Regions from separate parts of the Paenarthrobacter sp. AMU7 genome, predicted to be linked through region 1. Evidence: predicted binding sites of a transcription regulator. Region 1 holds the regulator's gene; each other region holds the start of a gene.
The links. Region 1 encodes LexA, which represses DNA repair genes until DNA is damaged. Its sites were predicted from a motif close to TCGAACANNTGTTCGA; they were not measured.
Positions count from the first base shown of each region.

Region 1 (7,217 bases):
AACGCATGTTCCTGATCTTCGAGTAAAAAGCCGCCACCCGCCTGAGCACTCAGGCGTCGCACGGCACCGCCCGCGATGCAGCCCGGTCCCTGGCAGTTCTGCCAAGCCCCGGTCTTTCCGCCAGGCAGGTCCCACCGGCACATCCGTCGACCCGCGTTCCCCGTCACGGATGTCTTGAAGATCACACCCTCCAGCCCAGCCCTCTGAACCGTCAGTATCCTGTGCGGTCCAGGTAAGCCGGCAGTGCAATCTCCAGATAGCCAGGAACCTCCACGCGGATCCCACCACGCCAGATCACAGCAACCGCCGCCCACTCCACGGGCGGCCGTTCAGCACAGGAGGCCCTCTTTGGCCCATGCCCGTCAGCCCAGCGCGAATAGCGCCCCATTGAACAGCAAACAGCACTATTCTGGAATAGCCGAACAGTCTAAGGAGACCATGACCACCCAGAAGCACTCCGGATCCGATTCCGACGCCCAGGACATGAGTCCTGAACAAATCCAGGCCGTCATCGACCGGATTCTTTCCAAGGACGTACCTCCGCAAGCATCCGATAACGACGATGCCGGTGGTGTGTTCGGCAAGGCACAGGCCATTTCCACACTTGACCAGGAACACAGCATCTACGACGGCGACCAGGAAGACCTGGCCGAGCGTCGTGCACTGCGCCGTACGGCTGGCTTGTCCACGGAACTCGAAGACGTCACCGAGGTCGAATACCGGCAGCTGCGACTTGAGCGCGTCGTCCTGGCCGGCCTCTGGACCGAGGGGACACTGGCCGACGCTGAAAATTCACTCCGCGAGCTAGCTGCCCTGGCAGAGACTGCCGGTTCGGAAGTCCTTGATGGTTTGGTGCAGCGGCGAACGAAGCCGGACCCAGGGACCTTCCTGGGGTCGGGCAAGGCCCAGGAACTCAAGGACATCGTTGCCGCCACCGGTGCGGACACCGTAGTGGTGGATACCGAGTTGGCTCCTTCCCAACGCCGTGGCCTTGAGGACATTGTCAAGGTCAAGGTAGTAGACCGCACCACGCTGATCCTGGACATCTTCGCCCAGCACGCCAAGAGCCGTGAAGGAAAAGCCCAGGTTGAGCTTGCGCAGCTCGAGTACCTGCTCCCGCGCCTTCGCGGTTGGGGCGACTCCATGTCACGCCAGGCCGGTGGCCAGGTGGGTGGGGCTGGTGCCGGCATGGGTTCGCGTGGTCCTGGTGAAACCAAGATCGAACTGGACCGTCGTCGCATCCGCACCCGCATGGCCAAGCTTCGCCGTGAGATCGCCGCGATGAAGCCGGCGCGCGAGACCAAGCGCGCCAACCGCCGTCGTAATGCCGTTCCTTCCGTCGCAATCGCCGGATACACGAACGCCGGCAAGTCCTCGCTCCTGAACCGCCTCACTGACGCTGGTGTGCTGGTGGAGAACGCCCTGTTCGCCACCTTGGATCCCACCGTCCGTAAAGCCCAAACGCCGGATGGCATCGGCTACACCTTGGCGGACACTGTGGGGTTTGTCCGTTCGTTGCCGACCCAGCTGATTGAAGCCTTCCGCTCCACCTTGGAAGAAGTGGCGGACGCAGACCTGATCCTGCACGTAGTGGACGCCTCGCATCCTGATCCCGAAGGCCAGATTGCTGCTGTCCGGGAGGTCTTCACAGAGGTGGATGCCCGCAAGGTGCCCGAGATCATCGTCCTGAACAAGGTTGATGTCGCGGATCCCTTCGTCGTTGAGCGCCTGAAGCAGAAGGAACCGCGTCATGCGGTTGTTTCTACACGCACTGGCCAAGGCATCGCCGAACTGCTGGAAGACATCAGCCGGTCCATTCCCCGCCCGGGGGTGCGCCTGGAGCTTCTCATTCCCTACGACCGCGGCGAAATGATCAGCAAGCTCCACAGCTCCGACTCGGAAATCCTCACCCTCGAGCACGAGGAAAACGGGACCCGTGTTGTTGTCATGGTCCGCGAAGGACTGGCAGCCGAACTGGAGCCGTTCGTCACCAATGGTTGAGAAGGTGGCGGCGGACGCCGTCGAGTCGTTGGGGGAGAAGACCACCCTCGAGTTGTTGGACCGGGCTGTTGCCGGCATGGGCGGTCAAAGCCGTACCGGGCAGCACGAGATGGCCAAGCATGTCACCAGGGCCATCGAGACCGGGGAGCACCTGCTGGTCCAGGCGGGAACGGGAACGGGTAAGTCCTTGGCGTACCTGATTCCGTTGATCGCGCATTCGATGGACAGCGACAAACCGACTTTGGTGTCCACCGCCACCTTGGCACTCCAAACACAGATTGTTGGCCGCGACCTTCCCCGGCTGTTGGAGACCATCAACCCAGCCCTTGAACGCCCCGTCAACGTGGCGCTCGTCAAGGGCAGGGCCAACTACGTCTGCCGGCAAAAACTCGAAGGCGGGTTCCCCAGTGAGGAACCGTCCGAGGGTCAGCTGTTCTCCCTGGGCGAGGACACCAGTGTCCCGCACTTTGCGGCGTCCATGGGGGGACCGCAATCACAGCTGGGCAAGGAAGTGGTCCGGCTTCGCGAATGGGCCGAAAAGACCACTACCGGCGACCGTGACGAACTCATGCCCGGCGTCACGGACCGGGCTTGGCGGCAAGTCTCCGTGACGTCCATGGAGTGCCTCGGCGCGCAGAAGTGTCCCCTCGCCGAGGAGTGCTTCAGTGAGTTGGCCCGGTCCCGCGCAGGCGAAGCCGACGTCGTTGTCACCAACCATGCCATGCTGGCCGTCAGCGCCTTCGAAGGGCTGGCTGTGCTGCCCGAATACGACGTCGTGGTAGTGGATGAGGCCCATGAACTGCAGGACCGGGTGACGGGCGCGGTGTCAGGCCAGTTGTCCGCGGCCATGGTCCATGCGGCGGCGTCGAGCGCGCGCAAGCACACGGCCATCACGGTGGATGCCCTCAACGCGGCCGCCGATCGTTTGGATATGGCCATAGCGGGCGTGCCCAATGGTCTTCTGCCCAGTGGGCTCAATGACGAACAGCTCGACTGTTTGGACCAACTGAGGGAAGCCACACGCGCAGCATTGTCGGATTCGAAGACGGATTCTTCCAACGCGGTCGACGGCGGCAGGCAGCTGGCGCGTTCACGGCTCATGCTCATTCTGGAGCTGTGCGAGCGGATGCTCGCGGCCAAGGAGAACCGGGAAGTGGTGTGGTTTTCCCGCAACAGTACGTTCGATCCCCAGCAGGGATACTCGCAACCCGACGAGACCGCTCCGGCCCTGATCAACATTGCGCCCCTGAGTGTTGCGGGACGCCTGCGTGAAGGTCTCTTTGCCGGTCACACAGTGGTGCTGACTTCAGCTACCTTGGCCATCGGCTCGGCTTTCGAACCGGCTGCAGGTGGCCTTGGACTGATTGGCGATGGAGCGCCAAGCTGGACCGGGATCGATGTTGGCTCGCCCTTCGATTACCCCAAGCAGGGTGTGCTTTACGTGGCCAAGCACTTGCCTAAGCCTGGCCGTGGAACTTCGCCCGAGGCCCTGGATGAGTTGGAAGACCTCATCCGCGCTTCCGGTGGGGGAGCGCTGTGTCTTTTCTCGTCGCGGCGGGCGGCCGAGGAAGCCGCCGATGCCATGAGGCTTCGCCTCGACGTCAGTATTCTCTGTCAGGGTGAATCCACCATGGCCGCATTGGTGAAGCAGTTCGCCGACGAGCCCGATACCTGCCTCTTCGGCACGATGTCGCTGTGGCAGGGTGTGGATGTCCCCGGTGGTTCGTGCCGCCTTGTGGTCATAGACCGAATCCCGTTCCCGCGTCCGGATGACCCGTTGATGACTGCCCGCTCTCGTGCCGTGGCACAGTCGGGTGGAAACGGATTCATGGCCGTGTCAGCGACCCACGCCGCCATTCGTCTGGCCCAGGGGGCAGGCCGGCTCATCCGTTCCACCGGGGACAAAGGGGTTGTGGCGGTCCTGGACTCCCGGCTCTCAACAGAGCGCTATGGGGGCTTCCTCAGGGCAGCCCTGCCGCCGTTCTGGGCGACGACGGACAGAACCGTGGTTCGGGGCGTCCTGGAGCGTCTGGGCCCGGCCAAAGCCTCCTAGAGGGAACGCAGGACCGACACGACCTTGCCCATGATGGTGGCCTGGTCGCCGAGGATGGGTTCGTACTGGGTGTTCTGCGGAAGAAGCCAGGTGTGCCCATCACGCTGGCGGAAGGTTTTGACGGTTGCTTCGTCGTCCAGCAGTGCTGCCACGATGTCTCCGTTGATGGCGTCGTTCTGCCGGCGGACAACTACCCAGTCGCCGTCGCAGATCGCGGCATCGATCATCGAGTCGCCGGCCACCTTCAGCATGAAGAGTTCGCCGTGCCCTACGAGTTGCCGGGGCAGGGCAAGCACGTCCTCCACGGTCTGGTCAGCAAGGATGGGGCCGCCGGCAGCGATCCGACCAACCAGCGGGACCATGGCAGTATCGCTGGCGCTGGCAAGCTCTGTGACGGCAAAGCCACCCGTGCTGCGGAGGGTAGTGGGTGCTTCCACTCCCGGAATGGGTCCGCCATCGAGGGTCAACGGCATGAGGACTTCCATGGCCCGGGGACGTTTGGGATCGCGGCGGAGATATCCAAGCTTCTCCAGCTGGGAGAGCTGGTGCGTCACGCTCGACAGGCTTGCCAGGCCCACGGTGTCTCCAATTTCGCGCATGCTGGGCGGATAACCGTTGTCATTGACGGACCGCTGGATGGTTTCCAGGATCTTCTTCTGACGGACAGTCAGGCTCTTGGGACTCTTTTGAGGCTGCTGGCTCCGCAGGGGTGCCCCGCCGCCGGTGGCTTTCGCTGCCATGTTCGCCAATGCCTTTCCATTCCGCCCGGAGTGAGCCCGGGGTCGTCGGGTCTTCAAAAAATGTCAGACCCTCCTGTTCCACTGAAACAGTGCTGTTTCTTCACTCAAACGTAGGGCAGCCACAGGCGTTTATCAAACATTTGTTCTAGCGAGTCTCGACACCGTTCGTTGATAAGTGCTAAAAATGTCATAGCAAGGTTCGAATATGTGTTCTATAAACCTGATGCTGACGCCGGCTGTTCGAACGAAGTGTTCGAACTGACGGAGTTGGGCAGGGGAACACACAGAATTGGCAGCCATGTACCGGGACCCGGCGCACGGCAATAGCTCAGAAGGGCTCAGCTCATGTCCGCAATCACTACGTTCGCTGATTTCCGCACCACCCAGGCGCCTGCGCGTCTGCGCCTGACCCGACGGGGACGGATGGTCTTCTTCGGCATCCCGGCGATGCTGCTGGTGGCTGCGCTGCTGAGCCTGGCTGGATTTATCACGTCACCGGCCAAGGCTTCGGATTCCCAGGCGCAACTCCAACCGCCCGTCGCTGTCACTGTTACGGTTCAGCCGGGACAATCGCTGTGGGGCATCGCCGGAGCCGCTGCTCCTGAGCGGGATCCCCGCGACGTGATTGCGGAGATCATCCAGCTCAATGACCTCCGTGGCGGCCGTATCCAGCCGGGTCAGCAACTGTTCGTGCCCGCAAATTAGTACGTTGCATGCCCGCATGAGCCGGCCACCCGGCGTCACAGTTAGTCGGCAGTCCCGGCGGCCCCTTAAACTGTGGTGGTGAGTGACCAGCTTGAGCGACTTAACCGACTACCCCTTCGGACCAACCTGCGTGGACTGAGCCCTTACGGTGCTCCGCAGCTTGACGTCCCCATTTTGCTCAACGTCAACGAAAACACCCATGGCGTCCCGGCTGATGTGCAGGCAGCCATCACAGAAGCTGTTGCTGCTGCGGCCACGGGGCTCAACCGCTACCCGGACCGGGAGTTCACGGAACTTCGCCAGGCGCTGGCCGACTACCTTGGTCACAATCTTTCCCCGGACAACATCTGGGCAGCCAATGGCTCCAATGAGGTTCTGCAGCAGATCCTCCAAGCATTTGGCGGACCCGGCCGGAAAGCACTGGGATTCCCGCCCACGTATTCCATGTACCCGTTGCTGGCCAGCGGCACGGATACCGAATACGTCCGCGGAGTCAGGGCTGACGACTACGGCCTCGATGCTGCCTCCGCCGCTGCACAGGTCCGGGAGACAGGTGCCAACATCGTGTTCCTGTGTTCACCCAACAATCCCACGGGAACAGGTCTGGGGCTGGATGTCGTTGAGGCTGTTTATGAGGCAGGCGAAGCCAGCCAGGCAATAGTGATCGTGGACGAGGCTTACCACGAGTTCGCACACGACAATACCCCGAGCGCCCTGACCTTGTTGCCGGGACGCGAGCGTCTGATCGTTTCCCGCACCATGAGCAAGGCCTTTGCCCTTGCCGGTGCCCGACTGGGCTATATGGCTGCTGCTCCCGAGGTCACGGATGCCATCCGGCTGGTCCGGCTTCCTTACCACCTGTCCGCTGTTACCCAGGCAACCGCCCTGGCTGCGCTCAACCACCGGGAGGCCCTCATGGCCGACGTTGAGGACATTAAAGTCCAGCGCGACCGGATTGTGACCGAGCTCCTGCGCATGGGCTTGAAACCTGCGGAGTCGGACTCCAACTATGTCTTCTTCGGCGGACTCAAGGATCCTCACACGATCTGGCAGGGCCTGCTTGACGCCGGCGTGCTGATCCGCGATGTCGGGATTCCCGGCCACCTCAGGGTCACTGCTGGAACCGAACCGGAAACCACGGCCTTCCTCGAGGCGCTGGAAGCGCTGCTGGACGGCGGGGCGTCACAGCCCGCCTAAACTTGTCCATAGACCCAACCCACTCTTCGTGTATAAGGACGTCCCAATGAGCGAAACCGGCGCCACGCCGTCCGCTGCCCGCACCGCGCGCATGGAGCGCACCACCAGCGAATCCTCCGTCCTGGTGGAGATCAACCTGGACGGATCAGGTGTCTCGGACATCAGCACCTCGGTTCCGTTCTACGACCACATGCTGACGGCGCTGTGCAAGCACTCGTTGATTGACATGACCGTGAAGGCCACCGGCGATACCCACATCGACGCCCACCACACCGTTGAAGATGTTGCCATCACCTTTGGCGAGGTGCTGCGGACCGCTTTGGGCAACAAGGCGGGCATCCGCCGCTTCGGCGAAGCCACTGTTCCTCTGGATGAGGCCCTTGCCCACGCTGTGGTGGATGTTTCCGGCCGCCCGTACCTCGTTCACGGCGGAGAGCCGGCCGGCCAGGAGTACCACTTGATTGGTGGTCACTTCACTGGTTCATTGACCCGCCACGTTTTTGAGGCCATTACCCTGCACG
Region 1 is NZ_CP165735.1:1,836,275-1,843,491, forward strand. Features, by position in the region: gene hflX (GTPase HflX) at 439-2,001, shown strand; gene ABQM86_RS08440 (ATP-dependent DNA helicase) at 1,994-4,054, shown strand; gene lexA (transcriptional repressor LexA) at 4,051-4,794, opposite strand; gene ABQM86_RS08450 (LysM peptidoglycan-binding domain-containing protein) at 5,140-5,499, shown strand; gene ABQM86_RS08455 (histidinol-phosphate transaminase) at 5,578-6,696, shown strand; gene hisB (imidazoleglycerol-phosphate dehydratase HisB) at 6,743-7,217, shown strand, end outside.

Region 2 (7,217 bases), 250 kb from region 1:
AAGGGGTCCGCTGGAAAGCTTCCCTCAAGCTCGCGCTTATCGCCAAAATCGGCAAAGACTGTGGCCGCCGCGACCTTCAACGCGGTTCTGGCCAAGGACAGGGGCGAGAGCCAACGAACCGCCGTCTGGGGTGTGAAGCCCAGTGCGGCGTGGTGTTTCGCGAGCTCCCGGCTTTTCATTGTTTTGACGTGAACGGGAACGGTACGCGTCTGAGACCCTGGCCGTAGACCTGCCAGAGTTCGCCGGCGAACAGTTTGCCGAAGGTCGTCAAGCCTGCGGCCGGGGCCGGTCCTTCGGCCCGGAACGTGGTCAGTTGCCTGGCGAAGTCGAGAGGCCGGATGAAGAGGATCCCGGCGCCAACTACGCCTGCCTGGGCAGCGCCGCTTGCAACGGGCCGACCGGCGTCCGGCGGTGTAACGTCCGGCGTCCCTGGATCGGGTGGCACAGCATCCGGCGGCACATGGCCGCGGAGGATGGTGGCGTACAGGGTGGTGGTGTCCGCCCAGAGGTCGAAACCTGCCTCGTTATGGATCAGTTTGTGCCCGGTGAACGTGAACGGCGTGCCACCTGGGTCCCGAAGCCACAAGCGGTAGAGCATGCGCCTGGCTGGTGCGCCGTCGTCGGACGCATCCGGAATGAAGAGATTGAACCAGCCCCGCTCTACCGGCATCCGGCCACCAAAGTAGTCCGCCAGCACGTAGCCCTCGGCCTTGGCAGGGTGGTTCGGATCGGTCGCGAACGCCTCCATGTCCTCGGCGGTAATGGTCAGTTCGAACATGATCTTCCGGCTGCGGTCCCGGCCCAGGCTCCGCCCCTTTTCCGGATCGGTGGTGCCTGGACTGAACCAACCGTGCATCTGCTCGGTGAACCGCACGGAGGTGGTCTCTGGGGCGTCGGGAGCGCCAGGCCCGCCGAGTCCGCGGCTGCGCGCCTGAGGTACCTCAGGCGCTGCGCTCGCGGGCAGTTCCGCTGGTGCCGCCTTGCCTTTGGTAGCGTCCGGCGCCAACGCGCGCGGAGCGGATGCACCGACGTCGACGACGGCGCCTGCTGCCTCCCGTTCAACGGCCACCTTTTCGCGGGCCCCGCCGGAGCCTTCAGTGTCTTCCGGACGGATGCCCCGGTGTTGCGCCTTGTCTGCGTTCTCGATGATGTGGGCGCAGGTACGCTCTGCGAATGCGGCGATGGTCAGGGACGGGTTGGCGCCCACCGGACCGGGCATTGCGGCCCCGTCAACGACGAATAGTCCCGGGTATCCGAACACCTCCCCATACGAATCGCAGACGGCTTCCCCCGGATGCCGGCCGGACGGGGCGCCTCCAATGGGGTGAACCGTAATGACACGCTTGGCCCACCACAGGGGGTTGTCAATGAAGTCCCCGTCCAAGTCCTTGGAAATCGCCTCCATGGTCTCGCGGACGCGGCCGAAATACTCCTTGGACGTTGCCATGGTCCAGGCGATGGCCAGCCTCCCGTCGCGAAGGGTCATGACGCCGTCGGGAATGTCCCTTCCCATTCCCAGCAGAGGCACCGAACTGGACGACAATCGGCCGTCGCCCAGTGCTGCGGCGAGGTCGGCGGAGACGTTGGAGCGGCCGGCGTCGAACAACCTGTCCTTGAGCAGTTGCCCCGCCAGTTTCACCGTCCGTTTCATGGTGGTGCGCAGTTGTGCTGTTTCCATGAGCCAGTTCATGAAGGCCGGATACCCGGCATCCTCCACGTAGTAGCCGCGACCATCGCCGTCGTCGTCGTTCGAATCCGGGACCCTGATGGCTGTGGTGATCACCGGCCCGCGGCTTCCGGTCAATGTCCGGACACCCGGGCGTGAGCCATTGGCCGGGGGAGTCTTGGCGCCCATGATGAACGTCAAAAGGTCGCCGTTGCCGCTGAAGCGGGTGCCCAGGGCGTCGCTGAGCGCCGGAAGGGAGCCACGGTTGCGGAGCAGGAGGAAGTTGGTGCCGAACGTGCCGGCCCCCAGGATGAGCCGGCGGCAATGAATGATGCGTTCTGTGAGGAGTTCGCCGTGTCGATCCGGATGGTGCACCACATAGCGGACTTCATAGCCCCCGCCCTGCGTTCCAGCGTCCAACGGCCGAATACCGCGGACATCGTGGAACGTCCTGACATCGGCACCCCTGAAGGACGCCGCTGAAATGTAGTTGTGGTCCAGCGTATTCTTGGCGCCGGCGTTGCACCCGATGTCGCATTCACCGCTCAGCGTGCAGGTGGTCCGCACCGTGGTGGGACCATGGATGCTCCCGTAGCCGGGAAGGGGCAAGGCGTGATTGGTCCGGGGCTCCGTGCCAGGCGCCGTTGAGAACGTGACGGCAATGGGAGGCCGGGTGATGGACAGCCCCAGGTTCGCGGCGGACTTCTCCATGGCAAGGGTCTTCGCGGTGTCCTTGTAGGGATACGGGACAGGCTGCAGCATGGCTTCGGCGGCATCGTAATAGGGATCAAGGTCAGCCCGGGTGAAGGGCCAATTCTCGTAACCACCGCCGGGGATCGGGGACTCGTTGACGAACCACTTTTCGTCCTTTCGCAGGAGGACGTTGGCATAGATGAGTGAGCCGCCGCCCAACCCGCTGGACACCAGTCCCTCCGTGCCGCGGAACGTCCAGGCATCAAAGAGTCCATACAAGCCGCGGTCCGGATCCCAGAAGTTGCGGCCCATCTCCGACGGCGAGCGCGCGAAGCTGCCCGGCGGGTATGGTTTGCCGCGTTCCATGAGCACAACGGACTGTCCGGCTTCGGCCAGTCGAAGCGCCGCAACGGAACCTCCAAAGCCGGAGCCCACCACCACTGCGTCGACTTTTTCGATGCCGCTGCCGATGCCGCTGCCGCGGTGGCGTGGCGGATCAGACGCGGGCTCAGACCCCGCATCCCCACTGTTCCCGGTCCCCAGACGACCCATGGCCGTTCCTCTCAGAGGAGAGCTGACTACATAGCTGCAGCTGACGGCGCCGGGTGTGGCCGGGCGTTGCCTCCGCGGACTATGGGGCTTATGTTCCCACCGGGCAGGGGATCTGTAAATGAGGTGGCGTACTTGGGTTCAGGGTGCACTAGACGATCCGGGTGTAGATCATGTCGAAGTCGTGCTCCAGCGGCCCGCCCGGGTAGGTGCCGCGCTCCAGGCGGGCGGTGATGGTGTTGCCGTCCTCGGTGAGGCGGCCAACGAAGCGCTGGGGCCAGTCCGGGCCATCCCGGAAGAGAATCCAGACGTTGTCCTTGAGCGTCATGTCGTAGATCCGGGCGACCCCTCGGGAATCGAAATAGTGCTGCTGGAAGGCTCCGTCCGAGCCGGTGGCACCAATGACGCTGACCGCATTGGGGTACTCCGGCCGCTGGACCGTGGATCGTTGGATGAGGAAACCGCCACCCTCCAGCCATTCGAAAGTCGTCCGGCCGGAGACCTCCTGGCCAGGTACTGACGTTTCCCACTCGCCGACGAGGATCGTCAGTTGCTCCAACGTGGGTTTTGGATCCCGTGCCATGGCTGCCTCTTTTCGCGTCGTCGCGCTGGTGGACAGGTTCAGCGTAGGGCTCGTCCGTTCTGCCGTACAGATGCGCCGCCGGATGCTCCGCATGGAACGGCAGAACGCCATGCAGGTGGTGCTGTGATGGCCGGGCTGGCCCCTGGCCGCACCGGGCGTGCGGTGGCAGGATGGGCGCATGAGCCGTGTCACTTGTGATCTGACTGTTTCCCTTGACGGATTTGTTGCCGGGCCCAACCAGTCCCCGGATAAGCCGCTGGGGGAGGGCGGCGAGAGCCTGCACCGTTGGCAGTTCGAGGAGCGGGAGGCCAGCGCAGCTGAGATCGCGGGCATCCTCGAAGCTGGTGCTTACATCATGGGCCGGAACATGTTCGCCGGTCCCGGATCGGGCCCGTGGGATCAGGAATGGCGCGGCTGGTGGGGTGAGGAACCCCCGTATCATGCACCTGTTTTCGTCCTGACCCATCACCAGCGCGAGCCGCTGGCGATGGAAGGTGGCACCACTTTTCACTTCGTCACTGACGGCATCGAATCGGCCTTGGCCCAGGCCCGGGAAGCCGCCGGGGATAGGGATGTGGCGATTGCGGGGGGAGCGCAAACCGCTCGTCAGTATCTCTCCGCAGGCCTCATGGACGAGCTGCGGCTTCACATCTCGCCGGTGATCCTGGGTGGTGGCGAACGGCTGCTCGACGGCGTGGGGGGCGTGACGCTTGAACCGATCGAAGCGCGCGGGACCGGACTCGTCACCCACGTGCGGTATCGGGTGCAGCGCTGATCCGGACCTGGCGCCATCGCGGCATCAGTGCTGGCGGGTGACCCTGCGTGTCTCACGGAACTCCTCGGGTACCGTGATGGCGCCCTTCGGGACGGCGACGGTAATGCCCTTCTTCGTCACGCTGGTGACGTTCTGACCCCACTGCTTCGCGTACTCGACGATTGGTCGCGCCGCAGCCCTGTTGCGGACGATGGCGACGAGCACGATCGTGAGGAACCCGAGCGTCAGCAGCCCCGGCACCATGATGGCGACCACCGGGCTGATGAGGCCGTTCAGGAACAGAGCCGGACCGAGGAACCACAGCGCAACCGAGGAGAACATGAACGCGAGAACCAATTTCTCGGAGCGTGCGTGGACGGCCTGCGCGCGTGCCAGCTCATCCGGGTAGCGTTCCTTGACTATGCGTGTGACATCGGCGCTGAGCGCATCAGCGACGTCCTTGCTCCGGGCGGTCATGGCTCTCCAATGCGCGATATCCGGCCACCGCGGTATTGAACCCTGTAGCCGAAGACGGTGGTTTGTTCAGTTCCTGCCAAGTAGCAGTTCGCTTGACCTTCCCTAAAATACCTGTCTTTCGCCAAGACGCATGAACGGCGGCCCTCCATTCCGCCGGCTTCCTGGCGCCGCAGCAGACTTCGCGGAGTGACAACAATGTCCGTCATCCGCTGTACACTCGAGTATCGAACATATATTCGAATAAAGGTGTGTTGTGGGCGTGATAGTCGGCCCCCGCGTGATAGATGCGGGCTTTTCCCTGATGTCGGTTTTGCTGGCACCTCTCCCGGTGGCGGCCGGGTATCCGTCGCCGGCGCAGGACTATTTTGATGGCCGGATCGATCTCAACGAGCACCTTATCAAGGACGTCACCAGCACTTTTGTGGTCAGGGTGACGGGGCAGTCCATGGAAGGTGCCGGGATCAGTGATGGAGACGAGCTGATCGTCAACCGTGCGCTGGAGCCGAAGGATGGGTCCGTCGTCGTGGCTGTCCTCGATGGTGAACTGACCATCAAAAGGCTCCGCGTCACGCCTTCGGGAGTGATCCTTCAAGCGGACAATCCCAAGTATCCGGACATCCGTGTGCCGGCACTGTCCGAACTCACCATCTGGGGAGTTGCCACCACGTGCCTGCACCACATCTGAGTCCGGCCCATACGCAAGGTCCCATTCCCAGCGAGCTGTGGGAACGGATGGGCGCCGAGTTCGGCCTGCCAAGCCTGGAAAGGGTCCGGAGACGGCTTGCGCAGATACATGAGGATCCGGAACCGGTGATGCAACAAGTGGTGCGGGTGTTTTCCGCGGATGGCACCTACTGCCCGGGCTTCCAGTTCCGGGAAGACCTGTCCTTGCACCCCGTGGTGATGGGGCTGTTTGTGCGGGCCATGGCCCTGAGGATTCCACATAACTACTTTGCTGCGTGGATGGTCACCGGATGCCCGGCGCTGCGCGAGGGCAGGCCGGTGGACCTCGTGGACCGGCTGGCGCCAGCTGTTCTCATCGCTGCCTTGGAACGATCTTTCGAGCACGGCCCTGGAGTTGGTCGTGGTTCAGTGTGATGGGTGTCAGGGCCCTGCGTCCAGCTCGACGGCGAGCCTTGTCGGGTTAGGTTGTCGCGAGATCGCTGTAGAGGGTTTGGACGCGGGTTTTGATGTCGTCGCGGACCAGGCGCATGCGTTCCATGCCTTCGATGCCACGTTCTGAGGGTTCGTCGGTTTCCCAGATTTCGAAGCGTTTCCCGGTCGGTGGGTCGAGTTTGGCTTCGGTTCCCAGAACGATGACGGCGTCCACGGTGTTGAGGACTTCGTCGGTGACCGGTTTGGGATACTCGCCGGTGACGTCGATGCCCAGTTCGGCCAGGGATTCCACGGACTGGGCGTTCAACGCCGCGCCGGGTTTTGTTCCGGCTGAGTAGACGGTGACGTTGTCCCCAGCCAGTTCCCGCATGAGAGCTGCGGCGAGCTGGGATTTGCCGCCGTTCTTGCTGCAGACGAACAGGACGGCGGGATGTTCCGAGGTCATTAGAGTGCAGTCTCTTTCGTCAGGGAGGCGACCAGGTTCTTCACACGGCCGTGGATTTCATCACGGATGGTCCGGACGGTGTCGAGGGGCTGGTCAGCGGGGTCGGTGAGTTCCCAGTCTTCGTAGCGTTTGCCGGGGTAGATGGGGCAGGAGTCGCCGCAGCCCATGGTGATGACCACGTCGGAGGCGCGGACGACGTCGTCGGTGAGCGGTTTGGGGTATTCCTTGCCCAGATCCAAGCCCATCTCGTTCATGACTGTCACGACGTTGGCGTCGAGTTCTGATGCGGGCAGGGACCCGGCGGAGCGGACGCGGATTTTGCCTTTGGCTTCGGCTGTGAGCAGGGCTGCGGCCATTTGGGAGCGGCCGGCGTTCTGTACGCAGACGAACAACACCTCCGGGATCTCCGAGGCGAGGGAGCTTTTTGACTTGGCCAGGGCGTGGAGCCTGTCGTTGGCGAAGTGCTCGGTGGTCGCGGGCAGGTAGGCGCTGACCTTCGCGGTGCGGGCCAGTGCTGTGTAGGACTCGAAGACGTAGCGTTCGACGGTTTCTGCGGCGAAGATCCCTGCGTAACGTCCGGCGAGCCGGTCACTGATGCGGTGGAGTACTTCGGTGTTGTCCTGCAGGCCGAGCGTGGTTTCCTGGTGGTCGGTCATGACAGTGCTCCAATGGTTGTTTTGGTGACTGGCTTTCAGTTGGTGGTGCCGGATCGGCCGTGTGCGAGCCCGGTCGGGAAGCCGACAAATGCTGGTTCGGGAGCGGCGCAGCAGCCCGACCCTGGCTCCTGCGACACGGTGGCGGCAGGGGCGGGAACGTCGCAGCTGGTGCCGGCGTCCGCGGAGCAGACCCCGGTTTCGGGCAGTTCAAGGTGGACGGTGTCCGCCGATTCCTGGTCACCGGCGAGGGCTGCGGCGACGGAACGGACTTGCTCGTA
Region 2 is NZ_CP165735.1:1,587,815-1,595,031, forward strand. Features, by position in the region: gene ABQM86_RS07365 (hypothetical protein) at 1-179, opposite strand, end outside; gene ABQM86_RS07370 (GMC oxidoreductase) at 176-2,911, opposite strand; gene ABQM86_RS07375 (hypothetical protein) at 3,060-3,491, opposite strand; gene ABQM86_RS07380 (hypothetical protein) at 3,490-3,618, shown strand; gene ABQM86_RS07385 (dihydrofolate reductase family protein) at 3,670-4,266, shown strand; gene ABQM86_RS07390 (hypothetical protein) at 4,291-4,722, opposite strand; gene ABQM86_RS07395 (LexA family transcriptional regulator) at 4,976-5,407, shown strand; gene ABQM86_RS07400 (hypothetical protein) at 5,389-5,820, shown strand; gene ABQM86_RS07405 (low molecular weight phosphatase family protein) at 5,867-6,283, opposite strand; gene ABQM86_RS07410 (arsenate reductase ArsC) at 6,283-6,939, opposite strand; gene ABQM86_RS07415 (FAD-dependent oxidoreductase) at 6,975-7,217, opposite strand, start outside.
Region 2: a site for LexA is predicted at 4,947-4,962, ahead of ABQM86_RS07395 (LexA family transcriptional regulator). Genes of this name have one in related genera too.

Region 3 (7,217 bases), 240 kb from region 1:
TGGTGAGGACCTTGGGGATTTCGGCTGACATGTCGATACCCAGTTCGGCCATGGCTTCGACGGCGGCCGGGTTGACCTTGTCGGCGGGCTGGGAGCCTGCGGAGCGGACTTCGATCCCACCCTTGCCAAGGGTTGTCAGGAACGCTGCGGCCATTTGGGAACGTCCGGCGTTGTGGACGCAGACGAAGAGGACAGAGGGCTTCTTTATGGTTTCGTAGCTCACGGGTTTCTCTCCTGGAATGGTTGTGTGAACGGGTGGCTGGTTTGAAGCGGTGCGCCCGAGCACGAAGCTCTCCGTAGCGAACATTGATGATGGTCGATATAGCGAGTATCGGACGATAGATTGATGAATGTCAATATTTCAATGCTGCCAGATGGTCAGGCGGCGGTGATGCGTGGCGCGAGGTCGTTGATCCGGCGGGTGATGTCATCGAAGGCACGGTCAAAGGCGGCCGTAGTGTCCAGGCGGAGGGGATCCGGCACGGACCAATGGATTCCGCCCAGCCCGGTCAGTTCTTCGTGGGCGTTGTCGCAGACGGTCACTACCAGGTCGGCCTCCTCCGCAACCTCTTCCAGGGTGCGCGGTGCGATGTCGGGCAGGTCCAGCCCATGACGCCGGGCGGTCTCGATGGCTCCGCGGGCGATGCGGTTTGCGGGGCGCGTTCCGGCCGAGGCTGCTGGGATGTCGCTGACCTGCCGCCACAGGGCGGTGGCCAGCTGGGAGCGGGCACTGTTGCGCGTACAGACGAACAGGACACGGCTTGCTGTATGTGCCGCCCCGGGCACGAGCCCACTGAGGGCGCCGGTGGCGAGGCGGAGGTAGCTGCGGCGCTTGTCGGCTTCGGAGCGGTGTCGGGTTGCCAGGCCGGCTTCCTCCAGGGTGCGGAGGTGGTGGGAGAGCAGGTTGGCGGGCATGCCCAGTTCGGCCTGCAGTTCCGATGGCGAGAAGTCGCCCAGGGTCAGCAGGTCCATGATACGCAGGCGTGCCGGATCGGCAAGGGCTGCGTGCCTGGCCACGCGTGCCTGGAATGTGTCGACTGCTTCAATATTCATTGATTCAATTTTGACTGAGTTAATTCCATGCGTCAAGCTGTTGGCATGACTTCACTCCAGCCGCCCCTGTGGCGCCGTGCCATCGCTGAATTCCTCGGCACCGGCCTGCTCGTTGCCATCGTCGTTGGTTCCGGAATCGCCGCAGCCCAGCTCTCGCCCAATGACACAGGCCTGCAGTTGCTGCAAAACAGCACGGCCACGGTGCTTGGCCTGACGGTGTTGATCCTGGTGTTCGGGCCGGTCAGTGGCGCCCACTTCAACCCGGTTGTCTCCATTGTGGACTGGTTCCTCGGACGGCGCGGCGGATCCGGCTTGTCCTTGCCGGACCTCGGCCTCTACGTCCTGGCCCAGATTGCCGGTGCCATCGGTGGCAGTGTCTTGGCGAACGCGATGTTTGAGGTGGGTACGTCCATCTCGACCAAGGGGCGGGCAACGGCGGGTCATCTGCTGGCCGAGGTGGTCGCGACTGCCGGTCTGGTCCTGCTGATCTTCTCCCTTGCGGCCACCAAACGCGGCGCTATGGCCGCCCCGGCTGTAGGTGCCTACATCGGCGCTGCGTACTGGTTTACGTCCTCCACGTCGTTCGCGAACCCGGCAGTGACCATCGGCCGTATCTTCAGTGACACTTTCGCTGGCATTGCGCCGGGTTCCGTTCCACCATTCCTCGCCGTCCAGGTCCTCGGTGCGGCTGTTGGCGTTGGAATCCTGCTCCTGCTTTTCCCACATGCCGGCCGGGCCGCCGCCGACGTTGTCATCCCTCACTCCGTAGAAGCGGCCAAGCAGTAGTCCCGCCGGCCTAAACATTGATGAATGTCAATGTTGCGGCATAATAGGTAGATGACCTCGCTGCCCTTGCTCGAACCGGACACGCAGACCATCTGCTGCCCGCCAGCTACCCCAGCCCTTGGCGCTGAAGAAGCGCAGCGCCGGGCCCTCGTGTTCAAAGCGCTGGCGGATCCCAACCGGCTGCGCCTGCTCTCCATCGTCAAGGCCGCCGACGGCGGTGAGTCCTGCGTCTGCGACCTCACCGAACCGCTGGATCTGGGTCAACCCACCGTCTCCCACCATCTGAAGATCCTGGTCGAGGCCGGTCTGTTGCATCGCGAAAAGCGCGGCACCTGGGCGTACTACTCGCTGGTCCCCGGAGCCCTGGATGACGTCGCCGGAGTCCTCACTGCCCTATGAGCCGTGATTTTGATGTCCGGCCCATGCAGGAAGCCGACTGGCCCACTGTCCGGCGCATCTTCCAGCAAGGCATCGAGACGGGGCACGCCACCTTTGAGGAAAAGGCTCCCGATTGGGAAACCTTCGACACCTCCAGGTTGAAGGCGCACCGGATCGTCGCCGAAGCGCCCGGACGGGGCGTTCTGGGTTGGGCCGCCGTCTCCGCCGTCTCGTCCCGGACTGCCTACGCGGGCGTGGTCGAACACTCCATTTATGTGGCGGCCGAAGCCCGCGGCCTCGGTCTGGGCAAAGCCATTTTGCAGGCACTCATCGACTCCACCGAGCGCGACGGGGTGTGGACTATCCAATCCAGCGTCTTCCCGGAGAACCAGTCCAGCCTCCGGATCCACGAATCCGCCGGTTTCCGGGTCATCGGACACAGGAGCCGCATCGCCCGCATGACCTACGGTCCCGCCGCCGGCCAGTGGCGCGACACACTCCTGCTCGAACGCCGCTCACCCGCAGTGTAACTACCTGATTGATGCCGCTCACTAAACCGGCGGCATTCTTGTCGGTGCGTGGCAGTACAGTAAAGGTATTCGAATGTTTGTTCGAATGCGCGGCGTGTCCTGCAGGGGAACAGCAGCGTGCGTGCTAAGGCCGAACGGAGGAGGAGGACGATGTCCAAGCCAGCACTCATGCATCAGATGCAGGAGATCGCCCACGTGGATATCAACTGCTTCTATGCGTCGGCCGAGCGTGCGTTCAATCCCTCGCTGGAGGGCAAGCCGCTGATCGTGCTGTCCAACAACGACGGTTGTGCAGTCACCAGGTCTCCGGAAGCCAAGAAGCTGGGGATCGGGCTGGGGGAGCCATGGTTCAAACTTGCTCCACGGGCCAAGGAATGGGGGCTCATTGCCCTCTCCAGCAACTACGAACTGTATGGGGACATCAGCTCCCGTGTCATGGAGCTCCTGGCCCGCTACTCGGCGTGGCAGGAGGTCTACTCCATTGATGAGGCGTTTCTCGGAGTGAAAGGGCAGCCCGAAGAGCTGCTGGAGTTGGGACGCACCATTAAAGCGGCGTGCCAACGGCACGTGGGGGTTCCGGTCTGCGTAGGTATCGCCAGAACCAAGACCCTCGCCAAGCTGGCCAACAAATGGGCCAAACACAATCCGGGCTTCAACGGAGTGTGCCGGTGGGACTCGATTCCAGAAGCCCACCGTGAAGCACTCATGGCACGGCTCTCCGTGATGGAGATCTGGGGTGTTGCCACCAGGCTGACCAAACGTCTGAATGCCATGGGGATCTTCTCCATCCTGGACCTGGTCCGGGCTGACCCCGTGGCTTTGCGGGACAAGTTCTCCATCGTCATGATGCGCACGGTGCTGGAATTGCAGGGTACCCCGTGCATCCCGATGGAGGAGGAAAGGATCGGGAGGGACCAGTTGATCTTCTCCCGCTCCTTTTCCACGCCGATCACGACGGCGGCGCAGCTGCGGCAGGTGCTCAGTATCTACGGACAGATGGCCAGTGCCAGGCTGGCCAAACATGACCTCCAAGCAAAGCTGTTGACGGCCTTTGCTGCCACATCGGTCTACAACCCCAACGACAAGTCGTTTCCCACCGTTAACGTCAAACTGCCCATGCCCACTTCGGATCCCGTGCTGCTGACCAAGGCAGCGCATGCGTTGGTTCCAAGGATCCAGGAAGGCGTGAGGTACGCCAAGGCCGGGATCATGGTTACTGACCTCCGTCCCAGCGGCAACCAGAAGCCCCTGGAGATCTTCGAGAACCGGCACGAAGAACGTGGCATCGGCCCCCTGCTGGAGCAAGTCAGCAAGCGGTACGGCCGCGGCTCCATAGGTCTGGGGCACGCTGGAATCAAGGGAGGACCGGACTGGTCCATGAAACGCGACATGCTCAGCCCCCGGTACACCACCAACTGGGATGAACTTCCCTTGGTAAAGGCGGCCTGACGTGGGAGCCGCCACCTCGTAGAGACCGGGAGGCTACGCGCGCAGCCGGTACCCTCGCTTCACGACGGTCTCTACGAGCTTGCCGTCCGGCAGCGAGGAACGCAGGCGGCTGACCGTCATGTCCAGGGCATGCACAGAACCGCGCAGGTCCAGCAGGTCCGAGAGCGCTTCCCGGGACAGTACCGCTCCGCCCGCGCCGAGCAGTGCCCGCAGGAGCAGCAGGGGAGCCGGTGCCAGGTCCACCACCTCACCGTTGATCCGCAGGCAGCGCCCGCGCAGTTCGATCGTGGCGCTCTTGGTCTCCAACCGGCGTACATGGTTAAGGGACAAGTGTTCGGTCACCAAACGGATCAGTGCGCCCATGCGGTAACGGTCCGGGATCAGTGGCGTCAGCCCGGCGTCGACCAGTGGTAGTGCGGTGACCGGCCCAACAGCGGCAACAGTGACGGGCCCTTTAAGGGCTTCGATGAGCTGGCGGTACAGGCCCATTTCGTGAGCTGTGCTCCACATGGCGTCTACGGCCGGAGCGCTGGTGAACGTCAGTACGTCCAGGTTGCCGCCCACCACTGCCTCGATCAGGCGCGGCAGCTTGTCTTCGCCGTCGGGCTTCACCCAACGGTACGGGGTCACGGTCAGGACCGTGGCGCCGGACATGCGCAGCCGTTCCAGCTGGCGGACATCGGTGTATCCATGCAGTTGCACGGCGACCGTTTTGCCGCGCACGCCCTCGACCAGCAGCATATCCACCAGCGTGGCGGTGGTTTCGTCACTGCTGATCCCGACGTCGGCAAGTCCTGCAGCGCGCACGGCACCGCGGGCCTTGGGGCCGCGGACGAACATGCGGCAGGCGGACAGGGTTTCCAGGAGTTGCTCGCCGATACCGAAGGAATCGGCGGCTTCGCACCAGCGGCGCATGCCGTAGGCGGTGGTGGCGATGCAGATGTCCGGCTTGGCCGCGATGATGGTGCGGGTGTCCTCGATGAGGACCATGTCTTCCTGCACAGGGGCGATCTTCAAAGCGGGGGCGTGCAACACGCTGGCACCGCGACGCTCCAGTGCCTCAATGAGGTCACGGGAGCGGCGGTGCGAGGTGACGCCGATTCGGAATCCGTCCAGCGGGGCGTCGACGGCTTCGGAAACCTCCGGAGCGGCAGTAGCGTCGTGGACTTCGATGGCGCGTGCAACAGTCATGTGTTTTTACCTTCAGGCTTCAAGGAGCGAAGCCGCCAGGCGGCTCAGTTCAGCGGATGCTTCTGCATGGTTGCGGTTGGCTTCAGCCACCCGGACCACCTCGCCGATGACCAGCACGGCCGGGTTGCTGCAGCCTGTGGCAGCTGTTTCGATCGTACCCAGATCAGCGATGGTGGTGCGCTGCCCCGGGCGGTAGCCACGTTCCACCACAGCCATGGGCATGTCCGCGTCCATGCCTGCCCGGCGCAGCCCTGCTGCAAGCTGGGGAAGGGTACCAATGCCCATGAGGACCACAATCGTGCCGCCAAGTCCGGCAAGGTGGGTGTGTTCCTTCTCGGTCAAGGGGGCATGGCCGGACACTACGGTGAACATGTGGCTGACTTCGCGGTGCGTGACCGGGATCCCGGCTGCGGCGGGAACGGAGATGGCGCTGGTGACACCGGATATCACCCGCACCGGGACGCCTGCCGCAACACAGGCGGCCACTTCCTCGCCGCCTCGGCCAAATACATACGGATCGCCGCCCTTGAGCCGGACCACGTTCTTGCCCAGCAGCGCAGCTTCCACCATGAGCTTCTCGATGTCACGCTGGGTCACCTTGTGCAGGCCCGGCTGCTTGCCAACATCCACGAGTTCGGCCGAGGTCAGGTCGGCCAGCTCCTGGTACGGGGCCAGACGGTCGTAGAACACCACATCGGCATCACGCAGGGCGTCCACGGCGCCAACCGTGAGCAGGTCCAAGGCTCCTGGACCTCCGCCCACCAAGGTCACGTGGCCGTCGGCGCCCGGTGCCGGCTCAAACGCGACAGGTATCCCCGCATCGCGGCAGCGTTCCACCAGCGGCAGCCACCCTGCGTCGCCGTCGTCCACTATCGCCACCAGGAACGGGCGCTCCGGAAGTTGACCGTCGCCCGGTACACCTTCCGGGGTGCTCAGCCGGTACACGTTGGCACCGGCGCTCTGATAGCGGCGGATGGCCTGGCGGGCGGACTTTTCCGATCCCGTGACAAGGACGTCACGGCCGGTGAGATCAATGGTGAGCTGCATGGTGAACCCCTAGTTTCCTGCGCCGACGGTTTCGCTGCGGACCGGGATGGTGGAAGCGATGAGCACGCCGCCCTTTTCCTCGTTGGTGGCCGGGCGGATCTGGCCGCGCTCCGGAACGAAGGAGATGGACTCGTCCTTCTGGTCGGGGGCGTTGACGAACGAACGGAAACGGCGGAGGCGCTCCGGGTCCTTCAAGGTCTCGGCCCACTCGTCCTCGTAGGTGTCGATGTGCTTGGCCATGGCCGCTTCAAGCTCTTCGGCGATGCCCAGGGAGTCGTTGACCACTACCTCCTCGACGTGCTTGATGCCGCCGTCGAGTTCTTCCTGCCAGCGCGCGGTGCGCTGGAGGCGGTCAGCGGTGCGGATGTAGTACATGAGGTAGCGGTCGATGTACTTGAGCAGCGTTTCGTCGTCCAGGTCCTTGGCCAGCAGCTGGGCGTGGGCCGGAGTGGCACCACCGTTGCCACCGACGTACAGGTTCCAGCCATCGGCCGTGGCGATGACGCCCACGTCCTTGCCGCGGGCTTCGGCACATTCGCGGGCGCAACCGGACACGCCCATCTTCAGCTTGTGCGGGCTGCGGAGGCCGCGGTAACGAAGCTCCAAAGCGATGGCCATGGCTACCGAATCCTGGACACCGAAACGGCACCAGGTGGATCCAACACAGGACTTCACTGTACGGAGGCTCTTGCCGTAGGCCTGGCCGGACTCGAAACCGGCGTCCACCAGTTCCTTCCAGATGTCCGGGAGCTGCTCCAGGCGGGCACCGAACATATCAATGCG
Region 3 is NZ_CP165735.1:1,597,438-1,604,654, forward strand. Features, by position in the region: gene ABQM86_RS07425 (arsenate reductase ArsC) at 1-223, opposite strand, end outside; gene ABQM86_RS07430 (helix-turn-helix domain-containing protein) at 379-1,053, opposite strand; gene ABQM86_RS07435 (aquaporin) at 1,099-1,839, shown strand; gene ABQM86_RS07440 (ArsR/SmtB family transcription factor) at 1,891-2,238, shown strand; gene ABQM86_RS07445 (N-acetyltransferase family protein) at 2,235-2,747, shown strand; gene ABQM86_RS07450 (Y-family DNA polymerase) at 2,898-4,196, shown strand; gene ABQM86_RS07455 (uroporphyrinogen-III synthase) at 4,230-5,387, opposite strand; gene cobA (uroporphyrinogen-III C-methyltransferase) at 5,400-6,434, opposite strand; gene nirB (nitrite reductase large subunit NirB) at 6,444-7,217, opposite strand, start outside.
Region 3: a site for LexA is predicted at 2,817-2,832, ahead of ABQM86_RS07450 (Y-family DNA polymerase). Genes of this name have one in related genera too.

Region 4 (7,217 bases), 2.1 Mb from region 1:
CGTCGATGGTTGCCGTGGCGACGTTGGAGCAGACCAGGATGGTGTCCATGCCCAGGCGTTCCATCAGGTTGAACTTGGCCTCGGCGCGCTTAAGGTTGGCCTTCAGCAAGTCCGGAGTGACGCCGTCGAAATCCCGGAACGGCTGGTACAAATCCAAGCCCAACCCGAGATCCGCCGCCATTTTCCGGACTTCTTCCGGACTGTGCGGCGAGGTCACAAGGTCCTGCTCGAAGATCTCGATTCCGTCGAAGCCAGCAATGGCGCAGGCCTGCATCTTCTCTTTCAAAGTGCCGGACAGGCAGACGGTGGCGATTCCTGTGCGCATCAGCGGCCTGCCTTCGCGAGTGCCGGGGCTGCTGCATCCTCGGCGGCGATCAGCTCCAGAAAGTGTGCGCGCATGCGGTCGCGGTCGGCATCCCGTCCGGTGATGAGCCTGAAGGCGTCGGCCGCCTGGCCGACCGCCATCCGGCCGCCGTCGAGGACGTCGCAGCCCTTGGCGCGCGCTTCGCGGACCAGCTGGGTTTCGATGGGGCGGTAGACGATGTCCGCCACCCAGTGGCGCGGTTCCAGGAGATCGATGTCCAGCGGCAGGCCGGGGTGGGCGGCCATTCCGACCGGCGTGCAGTGCACCAGGCCGTCGGCAAGGGGCATGATCTGCGGGAGTTCGTCGGTGCTCCGCGGCGTGACGGTGGCTTCGGGGAAGAGCCCGCCGAGCTCTGCGGCACGTTCCGCAGCACGCGCAGGATCCATGTCCACGAGGTCCAGCGTGCCGACGCCGGCTGTGAGGAGCGCGTAGGCCACGGCCGAGCCGGCGCCGCCTGCGCCCAGCTGGACCACGCGGTCCAGCGTCGCCCCGGGCAGCCCGTCGGCGAGCGCCGAGCCGAAGCCGGAGAAGTCGGTGTTGTGGCCAATAAGCCGACCGTCCTGAATCAAGACTGTATTGACGGCACCCAGGCGACGGGCGTCGTCGGAAATTTCATCAAGGTGCTGTAGCACCAGCTGCTTGCACGGGTGCGTGATGTTGAGGCCGTTGAAGCCCATGCGCTGGGCGGCAGTCAGGAGATCCCCGACGGCGGTGGCCGGCAACTCGAGTTCCAGCAGGTCGATAGGGCGGTACAGCAAGCGAAGGCCCTGCACATCGGCTTCGCGTTCGTGCATGGGCGGCGTGAGCGAGGGCATAACGCCTTCGCCTATGAGGCCCACCAGAACGGACTCGGCTCGGTTGCTCATCCTAAAGCTCCTTTGACTTCAGCACCGCGGGATTCGACGCCTTTTGGGGGCGCCGCCTGACCGGGTGTTCTTAGATTACTACAAGTGTTCATATTCCGCACGCATGTTCTTATCGCGAACATCTGCGAAGGGCACTCCCAACCAGGTAACAGATAACGCTCCACTGGGGGCTCATAGCGACAGTTGCTGTCACCTGGTTGGGATTAGCGCTGGGGCAGGCGGGCCGCGAGTTCAGCCGCAGCCTCCTGCAGGGTGGGCACGTGGGCGATCAGCTCCTCCATGGTCATGCGAAACACCGGCACGGCGACGGCCACAGAGGCGAAGGCGTGACCCTGCGAATTGAGGACGGGAACAGCGACGGCGCGCATGCCGATCTCATTCTCTTCGTCCATCACGGCGTAGCCCTGCCGCCGGACTTGCTCGATCTCCTCACGAAACGTGTCGCGATCGGTGATGGAATGCTGGGTGAGCGGATCCAGGGGGAGCTCCTCCAAGAGCCGCTTGCGCTCAATCTCATCCTCGAACGCCACGATCGCCTTGCCCACCGAAGTTGTATGGAGCGCCCCGAGATGGCCAGGGTCACTGGTGACGCGGAAGGTCTTGGGGCCGTCCACCTTGTTGACCGTCAGATGGTGGTTGCCATCGCGGACGGAGAGGATGGTGGCCTCATGCGTGCGATCAGTAACCCGCTGCAGGACGGGCAGCGCAGTTGCGGCGAACCCATGGTGGTTCGATACCCGCTGACCGAGCTGGAAGACGCGCAAGCCCAAGTGATACCGGCGCCCGTCGGGCTCGTAATCCACAAAGCCATCGCGCGTCAGCGAGCCCAGCAGGCGGTATGTGGTGCTGAACGGCAGCCCGGCACTCCTCGCAAGATCCGCCGCACTGGCGCCGCGCGGCTCATCGCCCAGTAGTACCAACAAGCTCAGTGCCTTGCCGACCATGTCTGTCTTTGTGTCCTCTTTCACACTCATAGCTCGATGCTCTCACATAGTGAGAGCTATTTCTAGATGGTGGTGACTTCTCTTGACAAGTGACCCCACTCACAGCCACTATTGCTGTATTGCACAAGTAACTCTCACCATGTGGTTACTTGTCTGGGATTGACCGGCCGCACCTCGCTTGGGTCTCCCCACGAAAGCCAGATCCGCGACATCGTCGTCACAGAAGGAACCACCCATGAGCCAAACAATGCCGTCAGCGACGCCAGGCACTGAAACCGCCGCCGGAACCCCCAAGAAAGCCGCGCTTGCCAGCTTCCTGGGCAGCGCCGTCGAGTACTACGACTTCTTCATCTTCGGCTCGGCCGCGGCCCTGATCTTCCCCCACGTGTTCTTCCCGTCCGCCGATGCCAACGCGGCCATCATGTCCTTCGCGACGTTTGGCTTCGCTTATGTTGCCCGCCCCGTGGGCGCGGTGATCCTGGGCCACTTCGGTGACAGGATCGGCCGGCAGAAGGTGCTCATGTTCACCTTGGTCCTGATGGGTGCAGCTACCTTTGTGATCGGCTGTCTCCCCGACTTCAAGACCATCGGCTGGTGGGCGCCCGTCCTGCTGGTTCTGGCCCGTCTTTGCCAGGGCCTCTCGGCTGCCGGCGAGCAGGCTGGCGCCTCGTCCATGACGCTGGAGCACGCTCCGGACAACCGCCGCTCGTTCTTCACCTCGTGGACCCTCACCGGCACCCAGGGCGGCCAGATCCTGGCAGCGCTGGTCTTCATTCCTGTGGTGGCCCTGCCGGACGACATCAAGTACGGCATCGGCTGGCGTATTCCGTTCTGGTTGAGCGCTGTCGTGGTTCTGGTGGCGTTCTTTATCCGCCGCACGCTGCACGAGCCCCCGGCATTCGCAGAAGCCAAGAAGAACAACGAAATCTCCAAGCTCCCTGTTGCCGACCTGCTCCGCCTGCACTGGCGCGATGCCCTGCGCGTCGTCTGCTGCGCCTTCATCGCCGCAGTGAGCACCGTGTTCGGAACGCTCGCCATCAAGTACGCCCAGGACGTCGCCGGGGTCAACAGCACCATCACCCTGTGGCTCGTAGTTGTAGCCAACATCGTGGCCCTCGGAACACAGCCCCTGTTCGGCATGCTTTCGGACAGGATCGGCCGCAAGCCCGTCTTCATCTACGGCGCCCTTGCCAGCGCCGTCATGACCCCGGTCTTCCTGCTCACCCTGGAATCGGGCAATGTGCCGCTGATGTTCCTGGTGTCCGTGGTGTTCTTCTCCTTCGGGTACGCCGCTGCCAACGCAGTATGGCCGTCCTTCTACGGTGAAATGTTCAGCACCAAGGTCCGCTTCTCCGGCCTGGCTATCGGCACCCAGCTGGGCTTCCTCATGGCAGGGTTCGCCCCGGCAATCGTGACTGCACTGGGCGGAACCAAGCCCGGCGGGTGGGTGCAGATCTCCATCTTCACCGCCGTGATCTGCGTGATCGCAGCCGTCTCAGCCATGACGGCCCGCGAATCAGCCAAGACCCCAACTGCGGAGCTCGGCCTGCCCAAGCAAGCCCAGCACGCCTAAGCCCGACGCTTCTTCCCAGTGAGCTGGGACCAAGGCAGCGAAAACCCGGACTGTCACGAGACATTCCGGGTTTTTGCTTGCCCTAAACCTGAGGGCTTATGGCAACGGGGAAGGAGCCGCCAGACCTCGCCGATGCTACCGCGGGTCCACCGCCACCGGCTTGAACTTTCCCGTGCCCGTCCCGGAGTAAAGCAGCAGCGTTCCGTCGCCGGCTACACCAACCAGGGTCGGATCGCCTGTGCCCGTGAAAGCGTTGCCGAGGGCAGCGAAGGAGGTGAACATGTTCCATCCAGAGCCCAGGTACTGCCGTGCGAGGAACCCTCCGCTGCCGTTGCCCGGGTAAAGCCACAGCGCCCCGTCCGTCCCCCGGGCAAGGACATCTTCCCGACCGTCACCGTTGAAGTCGCTGCCCTGCATCACCGCATTGAAGATATTCCACCCGGTACCGACCTGCTTCCATGGCTGGAATCCCCCGGCCCCATTTCCGGGGTAAAGCCATAAGGTTCCATCCGCGGCGCGCGCCAGGATGTCAGCCTTTCCATCACCGGAGAAGTCGCCCGGCGCCAGCATCTGCGTGAAGCCCTGCCAGCCAGTGCCGATCTGTTTGCGGGCAAGGAACTGGCCCTTCCCGTCGGTCGGGTACAGCCACAGCGTCCCATCGGAGGCCCTGGCCACAAGATCCGGGTGCTTGTCACCATCAAAATCGCCCACACTCAAAACTGACGTGAAGACGTTCCAGCCCGTCCCCACCTGCACGCGCGGCAAGAAACCACCCGAACCGTTGCCAGGGTAGAGCCACAGGATGCCATTGGTGCCGCGGGCCAAAATGTCAGCGACAGCATCGCCGTCGAAATCCCCCGCCTCCCACACCTGGCTGAACTGGTTCCAACCGGTTCCAATCGCCAAGCGGTCCGCGAAGCCGGTCCCGTCACCGGGATAAAGGGTCATGCGTGAACCGACGCCGAGGACGTCGGCTTTGCCGTCTCCGGTAAATTCCTGCCCGCCGACGATGTCGCCCGCCAGGTTCCATCCAGTCCCGACGGCGGTACGCGGCAGGAGGCTGCCCTTGCCGTCGCCGGGGTAGACGTAGAGGGTGCCGTCCGACGAACGGGCCAGGAGTCCTGCTATACCGCCCCCGAACGTTCCCGCCGCCGAAAGACTGGTGAACGCATCCCAGCCCTGGCCGATCTGCCGCTGGGCCAGGAAGCCTCCGGAGCCGTTTCCGGGATAGAGCCACAGCCGGCCATCGGTTCCGCTTGCCACCAGGTCTGCCCGGCCATCGCCGTTGAAGTCACCAGGAGCCACCAACTGGGTGAAGCCCTGCCAGCCAATACCTACCTGCAGGCGTGGCAGGAACCCGCCCTTGCCGTTGCCCGGGTAGAGCCACAGAGCGCCGTCGCTGCTGCGCGCCAGAATGTCAGCGAAGCCGTCACCGTTGAAATCGGAGGTGCCCAGTACAGCGTTGAAAATATCCCAGCCACTGCCAATTCGCACGGGCTCTTCAAGACGGTTTCCGGGCAGCCCTGCATAGAGCAGAAGCGAACCGTCCGCTTCGCGGGAAAGGACGTCGGCAAGCTTGTCGCCGTCGAAATCGCCGGCGGAAAAGCTCATCCGCGTCTTCAGTTTGGTGTCAGCGTTGATGGTCACCGTGGCCGACGTGGCGCTGACCGAGTTGATGGTCACCCTGGTGCCCGTATAGGTGGTGAAAGTGCTGCCTGCCTGCCAGGCATGGTTCTGGCTGTACCAACCATTAAAAGGGGTGGTGTCCGGCATAAGAATCAGTGACGAGGCGATGGTGGCACCGCCGCGCTGGACGATTTTGACGCCCTTGTTGCCGCCAGAGAGGTAGCTGTCGTAAGCACCCACAGGCTGCCGGAGTTCCAGGTAGTAGACCTCCCGGCTGACAGGATCCGTGAACTTGATGGCGCGCTGGGCCTCTGTGCCGCCCCAGGGCTTCAGGGTGTAACTCTTGACTCCCGTGGCCACGCCGGTATCGCGGATTTCGTCGCCTCGACCGAGGCCTCCGTAGTCCCAAAACGTGGAGCTGATGACCGGCGAGTTCCACTGCGCAGCGCCCATGATGTCTGTGGTGTCGCCGTATTCGCGGATGTAGCAGGACGGGTCCGTGAACTGGCCATTGCTGTTGACGCCGACGTCGGATGCCCCGCTGCGGCACTGCAGGGCATCAGCGTGCATCATGCCAATGACGTGCCCGAACTCATGGCTCATCACGTTATTGGAGAAGTTGCTGATCTGCGGCATCAAGACGCGGCCACTGTAACTGCCGCTGCTGTAGCCGGCGCCGAGAGCGTTCCCGGACAGGGTGGTGGTGGGAATGTAGATCACAAGCGCCGTGTACGGGCTCGCGGACCAGTTCAGCTCGCTGGTGATGGTGGAGATGATGGAGCTGTAGCTGTCGGTCGACTTCGCCCTGGACTGGTGCCCGGCAACCTTGCTGTTCACCGTCATGGACAGTTTGTTGGCCGACATCGCCTGCCAGTACTTGCTGGCGGCCTCCACCGTCTTTTCGGCGTCGGCCATGGAGACAGTGTTGGCGTTGTCCGCCAGCTTTGCCGTCACCAGCCGGACACGGATGTCCCCGGCGGGGCCAATCGCTGCCGCACCGTCACGGAGGAGGGAGTCGACGTCGGACTGTCCCTTGGGTGCATCGTCAGCCGGCGGCGTCTCGAACGTGTGATCAGAATGCGGGGTGCCCTCGACGAACTGGACGTTCGGATTATCCGGACCCGGCACTGGAACGGCCGTGGCGGGGGCCTGAACAAAAAACAGGCCGGTGGCAAACACCACCAAGCCTGTGGACAACGCGATGGATCGCCGCAAAACACCCATTAAATCTCCCGGGGACGGAGCCTGTGGTTCCTGTGAGTCTCAAGAACCGAGATCAGGCTACAGCCGCACCCGCGATGCGCCGGGAAGGCGGGGCTGCGTCACCGGAAATGCAACCAACCCGGAATGCTAACCGGACCCTAACCACCCCGAAATACCGTGGCAACATTGCCACGCCACACTGGAAGGGCCGGCAAGTGCAGGCACCAGCTCCAGCCCAGGAGGCCACCATGTTGAAGGAAGTCACAACACACACAACACGAGTACGCGCGATCAGCCAGCTCCACCGTGGAGACGAGATCGAAGCCCGACTGTCCGTGGGACCCGCCTATGATGACGTGGTCATCCGCCGCGGACAGGTCCAGGAAACCGCGCCGGGTATCGGCGTTGTCTGGATCATGGATCACGCCTCCGGTATGAGGAAAGCCATCAATACCGACGAATGCAGTGTTTGGCGCGTCGCCTGAACCGGCCTGACCCCAAACCCCGCTCAGCCACCGGCCACGGACTGGACTATCAGGACCTCCTGGCCGGCTGCAACCTCCGTATCAAGACCCTTCAGACGCCGGACCTCATCACCGTTCACGTAAATATTCACGAAACGACGCAGCGACCCGGTTTCA
Region 4 is NZ_CP165735.1:4,542,544-4,549,760, forward strand. Features, by position in the region: gene ABQM86_RS20970 (bifunctional sugar phosphate isomerase/epimerase/4-hydroxyphenylpyruvate dioxygenase family protein) at 1-325, opposite strand, end outside; gene ABQM86_RS20975 (shikimate dehydrogenase) at 325-1,230, opposite strand; gene ABQM86_RS20980 (IclR family transcriptional regulator) at 1,434-2,204, opposite strand; gene ABQM86_RS20985 (MFS transporter) at 2,410-3,747, shown strand; gene ABQM86_RS20990 (FG-GAP-like repeat-containing protein) at 3,883-6,597, opposite strand; gene ABQM86_RS20995 (hypothetical protein) at 6,825-7,061, shown strand; gene ABQM86_RS21000 (MoaD/ThiS family protein) at 7,085-7,217, opposite strand, start outside.
Region 4: a site for LexA is predicted at 1,326-1,341, ahead of ABQM86_RS20975 (shikimate dehydrogenase). Genes of this name have one in related genera too.